2 regions of the Methylobacterium sp. WL12 genome follow, and region 1 is predicted to be linked to the other one. Evidence: riboswitches for the same ligand, from Rfam matches in the RefSeq annotation. Region 1 holds a riboswitch; the other holds the start of a gene.
The links. A riboswitch is a leader RNA that binds a small molecule or an ion and turns the genes downstream of it on or off. The one in region 1 is predicted to bind thiamine pyrophosphate.
Positions count from the first base shown of each region.

Region 2: linked by a shared signal. The riboswitch ahead of thiC (phosphomethylpyrimidine synthase ThiC) and the one ahead of thiO (glycine oxidase ThiO) in region 1 are both predicted to bind thiamine pyrophosphate.

Region 1 covers NZ_VRUW01000001.1:28,231-35,827, forward strand. Annotated here, with positions in the region: gene FV226_RS00115 (transglutaminase family protein) at 1-18, shown strand, start outside; gene FV226_RS00120 (peptidase) at 49-801, shown strand; gene FV226_RS00125 (thiamine phosphate synthase) at 1,030-1,668, opposite strand; gene FV226_RS00130 (thiazole synthase) at 1,655-2,455, opposite strand; gene thiS (sulfur carrier protein ThiS) at 2,459-2,671, opposite strand; gene thiO (glycine oxidase ThiO) at 2,668-3,813, opposite strand; TPP riboswitch at 3,958-4,086, opposite strand; gene FV226_RS00145 (TIGR02281 family clan AA aspartic protease) at 4,300-4,803, shown strand; gene FV226_RS00150 (adenylate/guanylate cyclase domain-containing protein) at 4,806-6,065, opposite strand; gene rpoD (RNA polymerase sigma factor RpoD) at 6,169-7,597, opposite strand, start outside.
Region 2 covers NZ_VRUW01000001.1:223,173-230,769, reverse strand. Annotated here, with positions in the region: gene thiC (phosphomethylpyrimidine synthase ThiC) at 1-1,735, opposite strand, end outside; TPP riboswitch at 1,810-1,918, opposite strand; gene FV226_RS01115 (alpha/beta hydrolase) at 2,037-2,873, shown strand; gene FV226_RS01110 (HNH endonuclease) at 2,940-3,308, shown strand; gene FV226_RS01105 (acyltransferase family protein) at 3,483-4,568, shown strand; gene FV226_RS01100 (PilZ domain-containing protein) at 4,606-4,857, opposite strand; gene FV226_RS01095 (transglycosylase domain-containing protein) at 5,134-7,335, shown strand; gene FV226_RS01090 (sensor domain-containing diguanylate cyclase) at 7,525-7,597, shown strand, end outside.

The DNA of each region.
Region 1 (7,597 bases):
GCGGCACCGCAATCCTGACGCGCGCACCTCTTCGAAAAGCCTGATCCCATGACTTACTGCGTCGGCGTCCTTGTCGAGGACGGCCTGGTGATGATCGCCGACACCCGCACCAATGCGGGGCTCGACGACATCTCGACCTATCGCAAGCTCCACCACTTCAACGTGCCGGGCGAGCGGGTGATGATGCTGGCCTCGGCCGGCAACCTCTCGGTGACGCAATCGGTGCTGAGCCTGCTCTCCGAGGGCGTGACCGGCGACGACGGCGAGCCGAAGCTGAAGCTCGTCGAGACGACCACGATGTTCGAGGCGGCCCAGCTCGTCGGCCGTGCCATCCGCCGCGTCCGCGCGATCGAGAAGACCGGATTCGAGGCGGCGGGGCTTCGGTTCTCCGTGTCGCTGCTGTTCGGAGGCCAGATCGGCAGCGAGCCGATGCGGCTGTTCCTGATCTACTCGGCCGGCAACTTCATCGAGTGCAGCACCGACGCGCCCTTCCTGCAGATCGGCGAGCACAAGTACGGCAAGCCGATCCTCGACCGCGCCGTGAAGTTCGAGACCGAGCTCTACGACGCGCTCAAGGTCGGCCTCGTCTCGATGGATTCGACGATGCGCTCGAACCTCGGCGTCGGCCTTCCGATCGACATTGCCCTCGCCCGCCGCAACGCCCTCGACCTCGAGGTCAACCACCGGATCGAAGCCGGCGAGGGCTACTTCCACGACCTGCGCGAACGCTGGTCGGCAGCTTTGCGCGCCGCCCACCGCGCGATCCCGCGCCCGCCCTACGGGCCTGCGCCGACGAAGTAGGTTTGCCGAATCTATTCGCTCCCAATCAGCGACCTCATCCTGAGGTGCTGCAGCGAAGCGGAGGCCTCGAAGGAGGCCTCCAGGTATCGCGCGCGAGCTGGATGGCTCCTTCGAGGCGGCTGATGCCGCACCTCAGGATGAGGGGGTGGGTGGGCGAAACCGATCGAGAGCGGTTTTCGGCGAAACGCCGAGCGGGCAGCCAGGATCCTGCGATCCTTTGATCCTGCCTCAGCGCTCGTCCGAGCGGGTTGCCCAGGCGCTCAAAAGCGCGCGCGTTTCAGCCGCTGGGTCGGCGGCGCGCATCAGGCCGCCCATCACGGCCATACCCGCCGCGCCGTGCCGACGGCATTCGGCGGCGGTGATGATATCGATCCCTCCGAGCGCGATCACCGGAATTCCGATCCGCACAGCTTCGGCGATGGCCCCGATCCCGAGGGCGGGGCCGTAGCCGGGCTTGCTCGCGGTGGGGAAGATCGGGCTCAGCGTCACGTAGTCCGCGCCGCCCTCGGCCGCCTCCGCGACGTCTCGGAGCGTGTGGGCCGAGATGCCGACGAGGGCTGCGCCGACCCGTTGCCGGGCCGCGGCGATGGCGGATCGATCCGTCCCGCCGCCGAGATGGAGTCCGGCGCCGAGGTCGGCCGCGAGGTCGGCGTCGCCGCCGACGGTGAGCAAGCCGCCGGCCTGGCCGACGCGTTCGGCGATCCGCGCCGCCAGCTCCCGCCGCTCGGATGGCGGCAAGTCCTTGTCGCGTAACCAGACCCAGCGACCGCCGCCGTGGAGCACGGCGGCGACGGCCTCCACCAGGGGGCGCGGCCCGTGCCGGTCGGTGACCGCCAACAGGGGCGACGGCAGGCTACGAGCCGACAAGGCCGAGCTGCGGGCTCGACGGCTCGGCCCGGCCGCGTCGGGGAATGCGGCCGGCAAGATACGCGTCGCGTCCCGCTTGGACCGCGCCGCGCATGGCGTAGGCCATGCGGACGGGGTCGTCGGCCTTGGCGACGGCGGTGTTGATCAGGCAGGCGTCGGCCCCAAGCTCCATCGCGATCACCGCGTCGGAGGCCGTGCCGATGCCGGCATCGACGATCACCGGCACGCTCATGCGGCGGCAGATCAGCTCCAGGTTGGCCGGGTTGGCGATGCCCATGCCCGACCCGATGAGCGAGCCCATCGGCATCACTGCGGCGCAGCCGAGGTCGGCGAGCCGTTGGCAGACGATCGGGTCGTCGTTGCAGTATGGCAGCACGACGAAGCCGTCGTCGACGAGGTGGCGGCAGGCCTCGATCAGCTCGGTCACGTCCGGGTACAGCGTCTCGCGGTCGCCGATGACCTCGACCTTGATCCAGTTCGTGTCGAGGGCCTCGCGCGCCAGCTCCGCGGTCATGATCGCGTCGCGCGCGGTCTCGCAGCCGGCGGTGTTGGGCAGGAAGCGACGCCCCTTCAGGATCTTGACCGTGTCCGAGCCGTGGCCCTGGAGCGAAACCCGGCGGATCGAGGCGGTGGCGACTTCGGCCCCCGAGGCCGCGACCGCATCGCGCATGATCACCTGCGTCGGATAGCCGGCCGTGCCGATGAACAGGCGCGAACTCAGCGTGACGCCGGCGACGACGAAGGGGTCGTCGGCCTCCGGACGGAGGGGTGTGAGCGTCTCGAGCATCCTCTAGCCTCCCTGCATGGCGCGTACGATCTCGATGCGGTCGCCGTCCGCGATAGGGGTACGCTCCCAATCGCGACGGCGGACGACGCGGCCGTTGACCGCGATGGCGACCCCCTGCGGATCGGGGCTGCCGGTCTCCTCCGCCGCGTGCGCGAACAACGCGGCGAGGTCGGCGGCCTCGATCTCGCGGGCTTGCCCGTTCACCGTCAGCCTCATGCCGAAGCCCTCACGTCCTGGCTTGCGGTAAACCGCGCGAGGGAGAAATCCCGGGCCACCGCCGGCATCGCGCCCGTGGTGACGAGGGCAGCGATCGCGTCGGCGGTCACCGGGGCGAGCAGGTAGCCGTTGCGATGATGGCCGGTGGCGACGACCAGCCCGGGGGCGATCTCGCCCAGGATCGGCGCGTCGTCGTCCGAGGTCGGGCGGAACCCGCTCCACACCGCCTCGACCTCCATCTCCTCGATGCCGGGCAGCACGCGCCGCGCGCCCTCCAGAAGAGCGTAGAGCCCGCCGGCGGTGACGCCGGGGCGGAAGCCGCAATCCTCCACCGTCGCGCCGACGACGATGCGGCCGTCGCCCTTCGGTGCCATGTGGACCTGCTCGGTCCACACCATGTGCGACAGCGTGCCGGTGCGCGCGGTCGTCTTCAGCGCCAACGATTGGCCCTTGAGCGGGCGGACCGGCAGGGCGAGGTTTTGGGGCAGCAGGCCGCCCTCCCCGCTCCAGGCGCCGGCCGCCAGGATCACGGTGTCGGCCTGCAGAACGCCATTGGCGGTGCGGAGGCCGGTGACGCGCCCGGATGTCCGTTCGAGGGCGACGACCGGGCTGTTCTCGACGAGCGCCACGCTGGCGCCACGGCAGGCCTGCACGAGCGCCGCCATCACCCGGCTGGGATCGACCTGGTGGTCGAGCGGGCAGAACACGCCGGCGGTGACCGAGGGGCGCAGGGCCGGCTCGCGGCGGCGGACCTCGGTGCCCGCGACCCATTCGGCGGCGACGCCCGAGCGGCGCTGCAGGTCGTAGCGGAAGCGCAGGCGCTCGACCTCGTCGCGGCCGATGGCCAATACCAGCGTCCCGTCCTCGCGGTAATCGATGTCGTGGCCGGCGGCCGCTTGGAGCTCGTCGCGGAACCGGGGCCAGCGCCGCAGCGAATCGAGGGCGAGCGGGAGCAGCGGGTCCGAGCCGGGCTCGTGCTCGGCCGCGGGCGCCAGCATGCCGGTGGCGGCGAGGCTCGCGCCGGACCCGATGGTCTCGCGCTCGACGACCGCGACGGACCGACCGGACTGCGCGATGCGCCAGGCGATCGACAGCCCGATCAGGCCGCCGCCGACGATGGCGACGTCGGCGCGGACGGGCAACGTGACGGACGGGTTCGTGCCGCCGTTCGTCCGGCGAACCCCGATCGGTGATGCTGGGTGACGACCCAAAAGATCCTCCGCGTGGTGTCGCAGAGACCGGGCCTGACGCTTCCTTCGAGAAGCTGGTGCGATCCGTCCACGAGGATGACGCCCACGGTCCAATCCCTACGCCGGTGTGAACCGGATCAGGTTCGAAGGATTTCCGCGCCGCGAGCCCTTGCGAACCTGCCAGCGGTTTCTCAGCCCCTTGCCGGGGATCTCCCTGGAACACCGCAGATGTGGTCCCACTGGCCGGCCCGGTCAACCCCGTCAAAAGGGCGAGCGCGCAGGTTGGTCGCCGTCTGTCGTCGTGATGCCGAGACGGTTCGGAAACCCTGTCGGCACGAAAGGCGGCGGGTTTCCGCCGGGTACGCGCGAGGCGCCACGTATCGTTCACCGGTTCCGTGGTGGTCTCCGCCGGTCCCCCTCGGGGCGCGGAGGTTGGCGTTGCGGACGATCCTGTTGCTCTGCGTAGGGGCCGGCCTCGCCGCAGGCGTGCTCGGCGGGGTCGGCGACCGCCTGACTCACCGCAAGGCCGACGCGCGACCGGCGCCCGCGGCGCCGCCATCCTCCTCGGCACCGAGTGCGATCGCCCTCAATGCGGACCGCAGCGGCCACTTCCTCGCCGACGCCCTGGTGGACGGCCGCTCGCTGCGGATGATGGTCGACACCGGCGCCACCGCGTGCAGCTTCACCGAGGAGGCGGCCGCGCGTCTCGGCCTCGTCCTCACGCCGCGCGACTTCACCCAATCGGTGATGACGGCCAACGGCGTTGTGCGGGTCGCCCCGGTGCGCATCGGCATGATCCGGATCGGGCCGGTCACCGTGCGCGACGTCGAAGCGGTGGTCGTGCCCGGCGGCGGCCTCGGCACGAACCTGCTTGGGATGTCGTTCCTCAAGCGGGTGCGCGACTTCAGCATCGCCGGCGGCACGCTGACGCTGCGGGGCTGAGATCAGCCCTGGCGGCGATGCGGCTTCGGACGCGGCCGGTAGACCATCATCGGCTCGGAAAAGCCGTCGAGGACATGCTCGCCGAGCGGCACCGGATCGCCCCACAGGAAGTCGACGAAGGGCTTCGACATCAGCAGCGGCTCGCCCAGCGTCTTGTTGAGCCGGGCGATGCGGCTCGCCATGTTCACGTCGCGGCCGATGACGGTGAAATCGAGCCGCGTGCCCGAGCCGACGTTGCCGTAGGCGGCCTCGCCGTGGTGGAGCGCGATGCCGGCCATCATCGGCACCGCGAACTGGTGAAGGGTGTTGGCCTCCTCCAGCGCTTGGAGTGCGCCCTGCGCCGCCGTCAGCGCACCCTTGGCGGCGCCGCCGAGGTCGTCGCCCGGCTCGCGGAAGATCGCGAGCAGGCCGTCGCCAAGGTACTTCAGCACCTCGCCGCCCTCGCGTTCGATCGGCGGGACCAGGCAGTCGAAGAAGATGTTGAGCAGGTCCACCGCCTCTTCCGGCGTCATGTCCGCCGAGATGCGGGTGTAGTCGCGCATGTCGGCGAACAGGATCGCCGAGCGGATGCGCTTCACCTGGCCGCGACGGATGTCCCCCGACAGGATCGCCCGGTGCGGCTCGTCGCCGACGTAGATGCGCAGCACCGTGTCGAGCTGCTTGGTGACGAGGCGCATCTCCATCACCGCGGCGAGCGCCGGCATGACGAAGCGCAGGATCGCGACGTCCTCGTCGCGGAACCCGTCCGGGTCGCGGGTCGCGAAGGTGATGCCGTTATGGGTGCCGTTGGTGAAGAACAGCGGCACGACGATGTAGTGGGTGTAGCCGGCGGCCTTCAGGTCGGGGATCACCGAGTAGGCGTCGTCCGGCGTGTCGGCGAGATCGAGGATCAGCCATGCGGCGTCCTCGTGCACCCTCCGGAACGGGCTCGCCGCGTAGGCGCGCTCGGAAGCCTCGCCGTGCGGAAACAACCGCACCGTGGTGCCGGCCTCGCGCGTCCAGATGCGCCCGATGCCGGAATACTCGGAATGCAGCGTGTCGATCGCCGTCGAGGTCCGATCGACGGGCACGCCGACCTGGTTCAGGCGCTCGGCGAAGCCAGCGATCAGGTCGTCGGGCTCGGGCAGGCGCGCTCCTTCGCTCAGCAACCAGTCGCGGATCGCGACGCATTCCTGCAGCGCGCCGAACGGCACGTCGTCCGCCTCCGAGCCGTCGGCTGCGGCGGTCGGCGGCACGGGTGGATGCTGGCGACGCTCAAGCATACGGCCAAGGTGGGTTCGCGGACCGCCAAAGCAAGGCTTCGGGCCGCCGACGACGTGGTCCGCCGACACGAGTCGGCGCAACACGTCATGGCGGATCGGCCGCTCAGTTGTCCAGGAAGCTCCGCAGCTTCCGGCTCCGGCTCGGGTGCTTCAGCTTGCGCAGGGCCTTCGCCTCGATCTGGCGGATGCGCTCGCGGGTCACCGAGAACTGCTGGCCGACCTCTTCGAGGGTGTGGTCGGTGTTCATGCCGATGCCGAAGCGCATGCGCAGCACGCGCTCCTCGCGCGGCGTGAGCGAGGCGAGTACGCGCGTCGTAGTCTCGCGCAGGTTCGACTGGATCGCGGCGTCGATCGGCAGGACGACGTTCTTGTCCTCGATGAAGTCGCCGAGGTGCGAATCCTCCTCGTCGCCGATCGGCGTCTCGAGCGAGATCGGCTCCTTGGCGATCTTAAGGACCTTGCGCACCTTCTCCAGCGGCATGGCCAGCTTCTCGGCCAGCTCCTCCGGGGTCGGCTCGCGGCCGATCTCGTGCAGCATCTGGCGCGAGGTGCGGACGATCTTGTTGATCGTCTCGATCATGTGCACCGGGATGCGGATGGTTCTCGCTTGATCCGCGATGCTGCGGGTGATCGCCTGGCGGATCCACCAGGTGGCGTAGGTCGAGAACTTGTAGCCGCGGCGGTACTCGAACTTGTCGACGGCCTTCATCAGGCCGATGTTGCCCTCCTGGATCAGGTCCAGGAACTGCAGGCCGCGGTTGGTGTACTTCTTGGCGATCGAGATCACGAGGCGGAGGTTGGCCTCGATCATCTCCTTCTTGGCCTGGCGGGCTTCGCGCTCGCCCTTCTGGACCATGTTGACGATCTTGCGGTACTCGCCGATCTCCAGGCCCGTCTCGGAGGCGAGCGTCAGGATCTGCTCGCGCAGGTCCGAGACCTGCTTCGAACCCTTCTCGACGAGGTTCTTCCAGCCCTTGCCGCCGAGCGTCCCGACGCGGGTCATCCAGTTCGGGTCGAGCTCCCAGCCCTGGTAGTGGCGCAGGAACTCGTCGCGGGCGACGCCGTGGCTCTCGGCGTAGCGCATCAGGCGGCCCTCATGCGAGATAAGGCGCTTGTTGATGTCGTAGAGCTGCTCGACCAGGGCCTCGATGCGGTTGTTGTTCAGGGACAGCGACTTCACGTCGGCGACGACGGTGTCCTTGAACTCGGCCTGCTTCTTCTCCTGGGCGGGCGTCGTCTTCTCGTTGCCGGCCTTGCGCGCGGTCTCCTCGTTCTGGAGCTTGCGCAGCTTGCGGTAGTTGTTGGCGATCGCGTCGAACGTCTCGAGCACGCGCGGCTTGATCTCGGCTTCCATCGCCGCGAGCGAGACGTTGTTCTCCATGTCGTCGTCGTCGTCGCCGCCCTCGGGCGCCGGCGTCTCGGCCTCGGCTTCCTCTCCCTCGGTCGCGCCCTCGGCGATCTGCGGGTTCTTGCCGTCGGGGCCGGCATAGGTGGCTTCGAGGTCGATGATGTCGCGCAGCAGCACCTTGCCG
Region 2 (7,597 bases), 190 kb from region 1:
CCTGCGTGATCTTCATCGAGCAGAACTTTGGCCCGCACATCGAGCAGAAATGCGCGACCTTGTGGGCGTCCTTGGGCAGGGTCTCGTCGTGGTAGGCGCGGGCCGTGTCCGGGTCGAGGCCCAGGTTGAACTGGTCCTCCCAGCGGAAGTCGAAGCGCGCCTTCGACAAGGCGTCGTCGCGCAGCTGCGCCGCCGGGTGGCCCTTGGCGAGGTCCGCGGCATGCGCGGCGATCTTGTAGGTGATCACCCCGGTCTTCACGTCGTCGCGGTTCGGCAGGCCGAGGTGCTCCTTCGGCGTGACGTAGCAGAGCATCGCGCAGCCGAACCAGCCGATCATCGCCGCGCCGATGCCGGAGGTGATGTGGTCGTAGCCCGGCGCGATGTCGGTGGTCAGCGGACCGAGGGTGTAGAACGGCGCCTCGCCGCACTCGGCGAGCTGCTTCTCCATGTTGACCTTGACCTTGTGCATCGGCACATGCCCTGGCCCTTCGATCATGGTCTGGCAGCCCTTGTTCCAGGCGATCTTGGTGAGCTCGCCCAGGGTCTCGAGCTCGGCGAACTGCGCCGCGTCGTTGGCGTCGGCGATCGAGCCGGGCCGCAGGCCGTCGCCTAGCGAGAACGAGACGTCGTAGGCGCGGCAGATGTCGCAGATCTCCTCGAAGCGCTCGTAGAGGAACGATTCGCGGTGCCCGGCCAGGCACCAGCGCGCCATGATCGAGCCGCCGCGCGAGACGATGCCGGTGACGCGCCGCGCGGTGAGCGGCACGTGGGCGAGGCGCACGCCCGCGTGAATGGTGAAGTAGTCGATGCCCTGCTCGGCCTGCTCGATGAGCGTGTCCTTGAACACCTCCCAGTCGAGCTTGAGCGGGTCGCCGCCGACCTTCTCCAGCGCCTGGTAGATCGGCACCGTGCCGATCGGGACCGGCGAGTTGCGGATGATCCACGAGCGGATGTTGTGGATGTTGCGGCCGGTCGAGAGGTCCATGACCGTGTCGGCGCCCCAGCGGATCGACCAGACCAGCTTCTCGACCTCTTCCGCCGCCGAGGAGGTCACGGCCGAGTTGCCGATGTTGGCGTTGATCTTCACCAGGAAGTTCCGGCCGATCGCCATCGGCTCCAGCTCGGTGTGGTTGATGTTGGCCGGGATGATCGCCCGGCCGCGCGCGACCTCGTCGCGCACGAATTCGGGGGTGATGAACGGCGGCACCGAGGCGCCGAAGCTCTCGCCGTCGGCGAGCGCGGCATGCGCTCGGTCTAGCATCTGCTCGCGGCAGAGGTTCTCGCGGTGGGCGACGTAGATCATCTCCTCGGTGACGATCCCGGCGCGGGCGAACTCGTACTGGGTCACCATCTGGCCGGGCTCCGCCTTGCGGATGGTCCGCTCGGCGGGGCAGGGGGCCACGAGCTTGTCGGCGGGCACGAACCCGTTGTCCTCGGGCTTGACGACGCGCGGCTGCACGGCGGCGTAGCCGCGCTTGGCGATCCAGGCGTCGCGCACCGGCGGCAGGCCCTTGGCGAGATCGATGCGGGCGTTGGTCTCGGTGTAGGGGCCGGACGGGTCGTAGACCCGCACCGCCGGCTCGTTCGGGTCGGTGAGCACGATCTCGCGGAACGGCACCCGGATGTCCTCCCGGCCGGCCACGCTCGCGTAGACCTTGTGCGAACCGGTGACCGGACCCGTGGTCACGGTCTCGGGGCTACCTTTGACGTCTTTGGACAGGACGGGCGCATTCATCGTCGGATCTCCCGGCATTGGGGCGATGCGGCGCGCCGCGACGGAGATGCGATGAAGCGGCGGGCGCCGGATGAGGCGCCGCAGGTTCCCGTCCCTCCGCCGGTACGAGCCGGATCAGGTTCAAGGGTCAGGACGTCGCGTCCACTCTCAGCCCCCGGTCGTGGGGCCCCCCTCGGAATGGTTCGAATCTCCGCGGGCCGCCGGACTTTGTCAATGCGCCGGCCGGATCAGGCGGAAACGGACGGATGCCGACGTCGTCTCGGATCGGTGTAGGGTCCCGCGGGAAACGCGACGGAGCCCCATGCGAATCCTGCTCGTCCTGGCGGCCGCCGCGCTCGGCCTGTTCGCGTTGATGCTCGGGGCGCTCGGCCTGTTCCAGCGCAGCCTGATCTATCCCGGCGCCTTCATCGCCGGCCCGCGGGCGCGGCTGCCTGTGCCGCCGGGCACGCAAGCCCTGTCCCTGCTCACCGCCGACGACGAGCGCCTGCACGCCCTGTGGCGCGCGCCGCGGCCGGGATGCGGCGTCGTGGTCAGCTTCCACGGCAACGGCTCGCGGCCCGAGCCTGCCGCGGCGCGGTTCTCCGCCCCTCCTTGGTCCACCGCCGGCTGGGGCGTGCTGGCGATCTCTTATCGCGGGTATCCGGGTTCGACCGGCGCGCCGAGCGAGGACGGGCTGATCGCCGACGGGCTCGCGGCGGTGGCCGAAGCCGTACGGCGCGCGCCCGGCGCCCCGATCCTGCTGCACGGCCATTCCCTCGGTGCGGCGGTCGCGGTCGCGGTGGCCGAGCGGGTGCCGCATCTCGGGCTCTACCTGGAGGCGCCCTTCGATTCGCTGCCCGGCATCGTCCGCCTCGCCTTCCCCTACGCGCCGACCTTCCTCCTCCGCGATACCTGGCGCTCCGACGCGCGCATCGCCCGGGCCGGCGGCCCGGTGCTGATCGTCCACGGCACCGAGGACGGCGTCGTCCCGGTGAAGCTCGGGCGCCGGCTTGCGACGGCGGCGGGGGAGGGCGCGCGCTTCGAGTCTGTGGCGGGCGACCACGTCTCGGTGCTCGGTACCCGAGACCGGCTGGCCGAGACGATGTTCGGCGATTCCCTTCGCGCAGCATGCCCGACGCCCGCCGCAGCGACGCCGTGACGCCGCGCCCCGAATTTGCGCCGATCCCATATTCTGGAGGGCGCGGATGTGGAGGGAGACGGGGCTTTGGGGCGACGCGAACGGCGCTGGCGCGAGGATGAACCAGACCCGTGGGCCCGCAGCCCTGAACCGGTGATCTGCCCGCTCTGCGAGCGGCCGATCCCGCCGCGCGCCCGGTCGAGCCTGCACCACCTCGTGCCGAAGCTGAAGGGAGGCACCCACGGCATTACGGTCCGGCTGCATCAGGTTTGCCACTCGGCGATCCATGCCCGCCACAGCGAAGCCGAACTCGCACGCCGGCTCGCCGACGTGGCCGCGCTGCGGGCCGAACCGGAGATCGCCCGCTTCATCGCCTGGGTGCGGACCAAGCCCGATGACTTCCACGCCGCCACGCGGATGACGCGCGACCGCCGCGCGGCCAAGCGCAAGAGCTGACCACAGAAAGAGCTGACCACAGCAAGAGCTGACCAGCGCCGGATCTGGTCCCGCCCCGCAGGCGCCCTCGGTTTACCCCTCGTTCGCCATGTTGCGCGATGGCGCCAGCCGGCTCAGGCGGCCTTTACGGGTCTCGCTTCAGGGTTGCGTCCGCGCAACGTTCGGGAGGCGGCGATGTTTGGGGAGGCGGGCGCGGCTGTGCCGGCGGAGGCGCTGCGTCTCGCCTGGGTCGACGTCGCCAAGGGCATCTGCATCCTCCTCGTGGTGATGATGCATTCCACCCTGGGGACCGGGGCGGCGATGGAGGGCGAGGGGTTCCTCCACACGGTGGTGACTTTCGCCAAGCCGTTCCGCATCCCTGACTTCTTCCTGCTGTCGGGCCTGTTCCTCGGACGGGTGATCGATCGCCCGTGGCGCCTGTTCGCCGACCGGCGCGTGGTGCACTTCGCGTATTTCTACGGGCTCTGGGTCGTGATCCAGTCGCTGGCGAAATACCCGGCGATCGTCGGCGAGGCCGGCCCCGGCGCCTTCGCCACCCACCTCCTGAACGCACTGGTCGAGCCGTACTCGACCCTATGGTTCATCTACCTGCTCGCGGTGTTCTCGGTCGCGACCAAGATGCTGCGTCGCGTGCCGCCCGCGGTGCTGCTGGCCGGCGCCGCGCTGCTGCAGGTCGTGCCCATCGCCACCCCATCCTACCTCGCGGAGGAGTTCTGCGCCCGCTACGTCTACTTCCTGGCCGGGTACGTCTTCGCCGATCGCATCTTCGCCCTGGCCGACCGGGCGGCGGCGGCCCCGCGCATCGCCTGCACGTTCCTGCTACTCTGGGCGGGCATCGAGGCGTGGCTCGCCTTCACGCCGTCGAGCCTTCCCGGCTACCCGACCCTGGCCAGTCTGCCGGTGGTCGCCCTGATCGTAGGCGGAGCCGGCGCCCTCGCCATCGTCTCGGGCGCGGCGCTCCTGACGGCGGCCGGCGGGCCGGTCGCCACTTCCTTGCGCGCCTGCGGACGGCGCTCGATCGTGATCTATCTGGCGTTCTTCCTGCCGATGGCCGCGACGCGGACGCTGCTGGTCAAGGCCGGGCTGATCGCCGACGTCGGGCTCGCCAGCCTGACGGTGATGGCGGTCGCCGTGATCGTGCCGCTGGCGCTGGAGCGTGCGGTGCGCGGCACCGCGCTTCGCGTCCTGTTCGTCCGTCCGAAGGCGTTCCACATCGCGACCGCAGCGAACTCGCAGGCGCCGGCGCTTCAGGCGGCCTGATCTGCCCCGTCCGAGGCCATCGCAGCGTCCTCAGGCCTCAGCCTTCGAAACACACCCCCAGGCGGCGGCCCTCGCGCCGCACGACGCGGCAGCGCCGCGGCGGCTCGTAGGCGGTCACCTGCAGCGTGAACCGGTCCGGCACGACGACCTCGGGCGCAAGCTCGAGCTGAGCGCCGGTCGCCGACACGTCCCAGACGAGACATTCCTGCGCGTCCGCACCACTCTCGGCGAACAGGCTCGCGACCTGGAAGGCATCCTTGCGCGGGGTGTTGCGTCGATTGTCGCTCATGGCATCACCCGAGGATTGGAGGCGGAGCGCATCATGCGCGCCGAGGCTTAGCAAATGCCCCAAGCGGCCGAGCGCAGACCGTCGGCGCGCCACCGCGGATCCCGGGAGAATCCTGCCGGCCCAGCCCAAATGCCTGATCCTCAACGACTTCTGAAAATCGGCGGTTAACATCCCTTAAACCCGCCGCATTTACCGTGCGGAACCGGGCCTCCGACGATCGCCGCGCGCAGCCTTCGCGTCGCGCGTGCCCACGGGGCCTCAGGACAGACGGGACGCATGGCGAACGGACGCGGACGGGACGGCCGGGGCGAACCGAACTTCGACGTGCCCGAAGGGCGCGGCGCAGGTCGGGGCGGCGCGGACCTGCGCCTGTCGCGGGACGATCGCCCGGGAGGCGGCGTGGCGAGCAGAGTTCGGGACGGCGAGGACAAGGGCAGCCGCCGGGCGAAGCCCGCAGCAAAAAGCGGCGCGCGCCGCAGCGGGGGCAAGAAGGTCCGCAGGCGATCCCTGCTCGGGCGCCTCGTCTACGCCGGGTGGGTGCTCGGCCTATGGGCGGTGGTCGGCATCGCCGGCCTCATCGCCTACCACGCCTCGCAGCTGCCGCCGATCGACCAGCTCGCGGTGCCCAAGCGCCCGCCGAACATCGCCATCCTGGCATCCGACGGCTCGCTGCTCGCCAACCGCGGCGAGACCGGCGGCCGCGTCGTCGGCATCAAGGAGCTGCCGACCTACCTTCCGCGCGCCTTCGTGGCGATCGAGGACAGGCGCTTCTATAGTCATTTCGGCGTCGACCCGGTCGGCATCCTGCGCGCCATCGGCCAGAACCTGACGCGCCGCGGCGTCGCCCAGGGCGGCTCGACGCTGACGCAGCAGCTCGCCAAGAACCTGTTCCTCACCCCCGAGCGCTCGGCCTCGCGAAAGATCCAGGAGGCGATCCTCGCCCTCTGGCTGGAGCACAAGTACACCAAGGACGAGCTGCTCGAGCTCTATCTGAACCGGGTCTATTTCGGAGCCGGCGCCTACGGCGTCGAGGCGGCGGCGCAGCGCTACTTCGGCAAGCCGGCCAAGAACGTCAGCGTCGCGGAAGCCGCGATGCTCGGCGGCCTCGTCCAGGCCCCCTCGCGGCTGGCGCCGAACCGCAACCTGCCGGCAGCCCAGGCGCGCGCCGCCCAGGTCGTCGCGGCGATGCAGGAGCTCGGCTTCATCACCGCCCAGGACGCCAAGGTCGCGCTCGCCCAGCCGGCGCGCCCGGCGAGCAGCCGCGGCGGCGGCTCGGCGAACTACGTCGCCGACCTGGTGATGGACGTGCTCGACGACTTCGTCGGCACGATCGAGGGCGACATCGTCGTCCAGACCACGATCGACACCACCCTGCAGGCGACCGCCGAGAAGGCGCTCGTCGACGAGCTCAACGCCAAGGGCGGGCGCTACAACGTCGGCCAGGGCGCGCTCGTCTCGATGCGGCCGGACGGCGCGATCCGCGCGCTGATCGGCGGGCGCGACTACGCGCAGAGCCAGTTCAACCGCGCCACCACGGCCAAGCGCCAGCCGGGCTCCTCGTTCAAGCCGTTCGTCTACCTCGCCGCGGTCGAGCGCGGGGCGACGCCGGACACGGTCAAGGAGGACGCGCCGATCAAGATCGGCAACTGGCAGCCCGAGAACTATTCGCACCAGTACGAGGGACCGGTCACCCTGCGCACCGCGCTCGCCCTGTCGCTCAACACGGTCGCCGTGCGCCTCGGCCAGGAGGTCGGAGCCAAGGCGGTGGTGCAGACGGCGCAGCGGCTCGGCATCACCTCGCCGCTGCAGGCCAACGGCTCGATCGCGCTCGGCACCTCGGAGGTGACGCCGCTGGAGATGGTCGGGGCCTACGGTGCCTTCGCCAACGGCGGCACGGGGGTGATCCCCTACGTCGTCGCCGGGGTGAAGGGCGTCGACGGCAAGGTCCTGTACAAGCGCGGCGAAGGCGGCCTCGGTCGCGTCATCGATCCGAACGCCGTCGGCATGATGAACGCGATGATGCACGAGACCTTCGTGATCGGCACCGCCAAGAAGGGCGACATCCCCGGCTGGGATCTGGCCGGCAAGACCGGCACCAGCCAGGATTTCCGCGATGCCTGGTTCATCGGCTATTCCGGCAGCCTGGTCACCGGGATCTGGCTCGGCAACGACGACGGCGAGCCGACCAAGAAGGCGTCCGGCGGCAACCTGCCGGTGGAGATCTGGAAGACCTACATGAGCGTCGCCCTGAAGGGTCAGACGCCGGTGCCGCTGCCCGGCCTCAACCGCTGGCGCAAGGCGCCCGAGACGACGGCCTCGGTGGCGAGCGCGCCGAACCCGGGCAACATCCTCGGGCAGATCTTCGGCGAGCCGCCCGCACCCGCCCCGGCACCCCGGGCCACAGCCGCGCGGCGTCCGGCGGCCCGCGACGCGGACGACCGGAACTTCATCGAGAAGCTGTTCGGCCTCGGCGATTGATCGTCGGTGTAGGCCTCGGAAAGGCCTCGCCGGCATCGCTTGCAACGTCAGAGGGGTGCGCCGGACTTGCGATTGACGAAGCGTTCAGCATGTTGATCAGTCTTTCTACTACAGATTGGGCGCGTTAGGCTAAAATACTTCTCTCGCTTGCATCATCGTCGTGAGGCTTCGAGTTTGGGTCCGCGGTCGATGTCTGCCAAATCGATGTTTGCCAGCAAGGCGAAGCTTTCCAGGTCGGTGCTCGCCGACCTGGCGTCCGCCG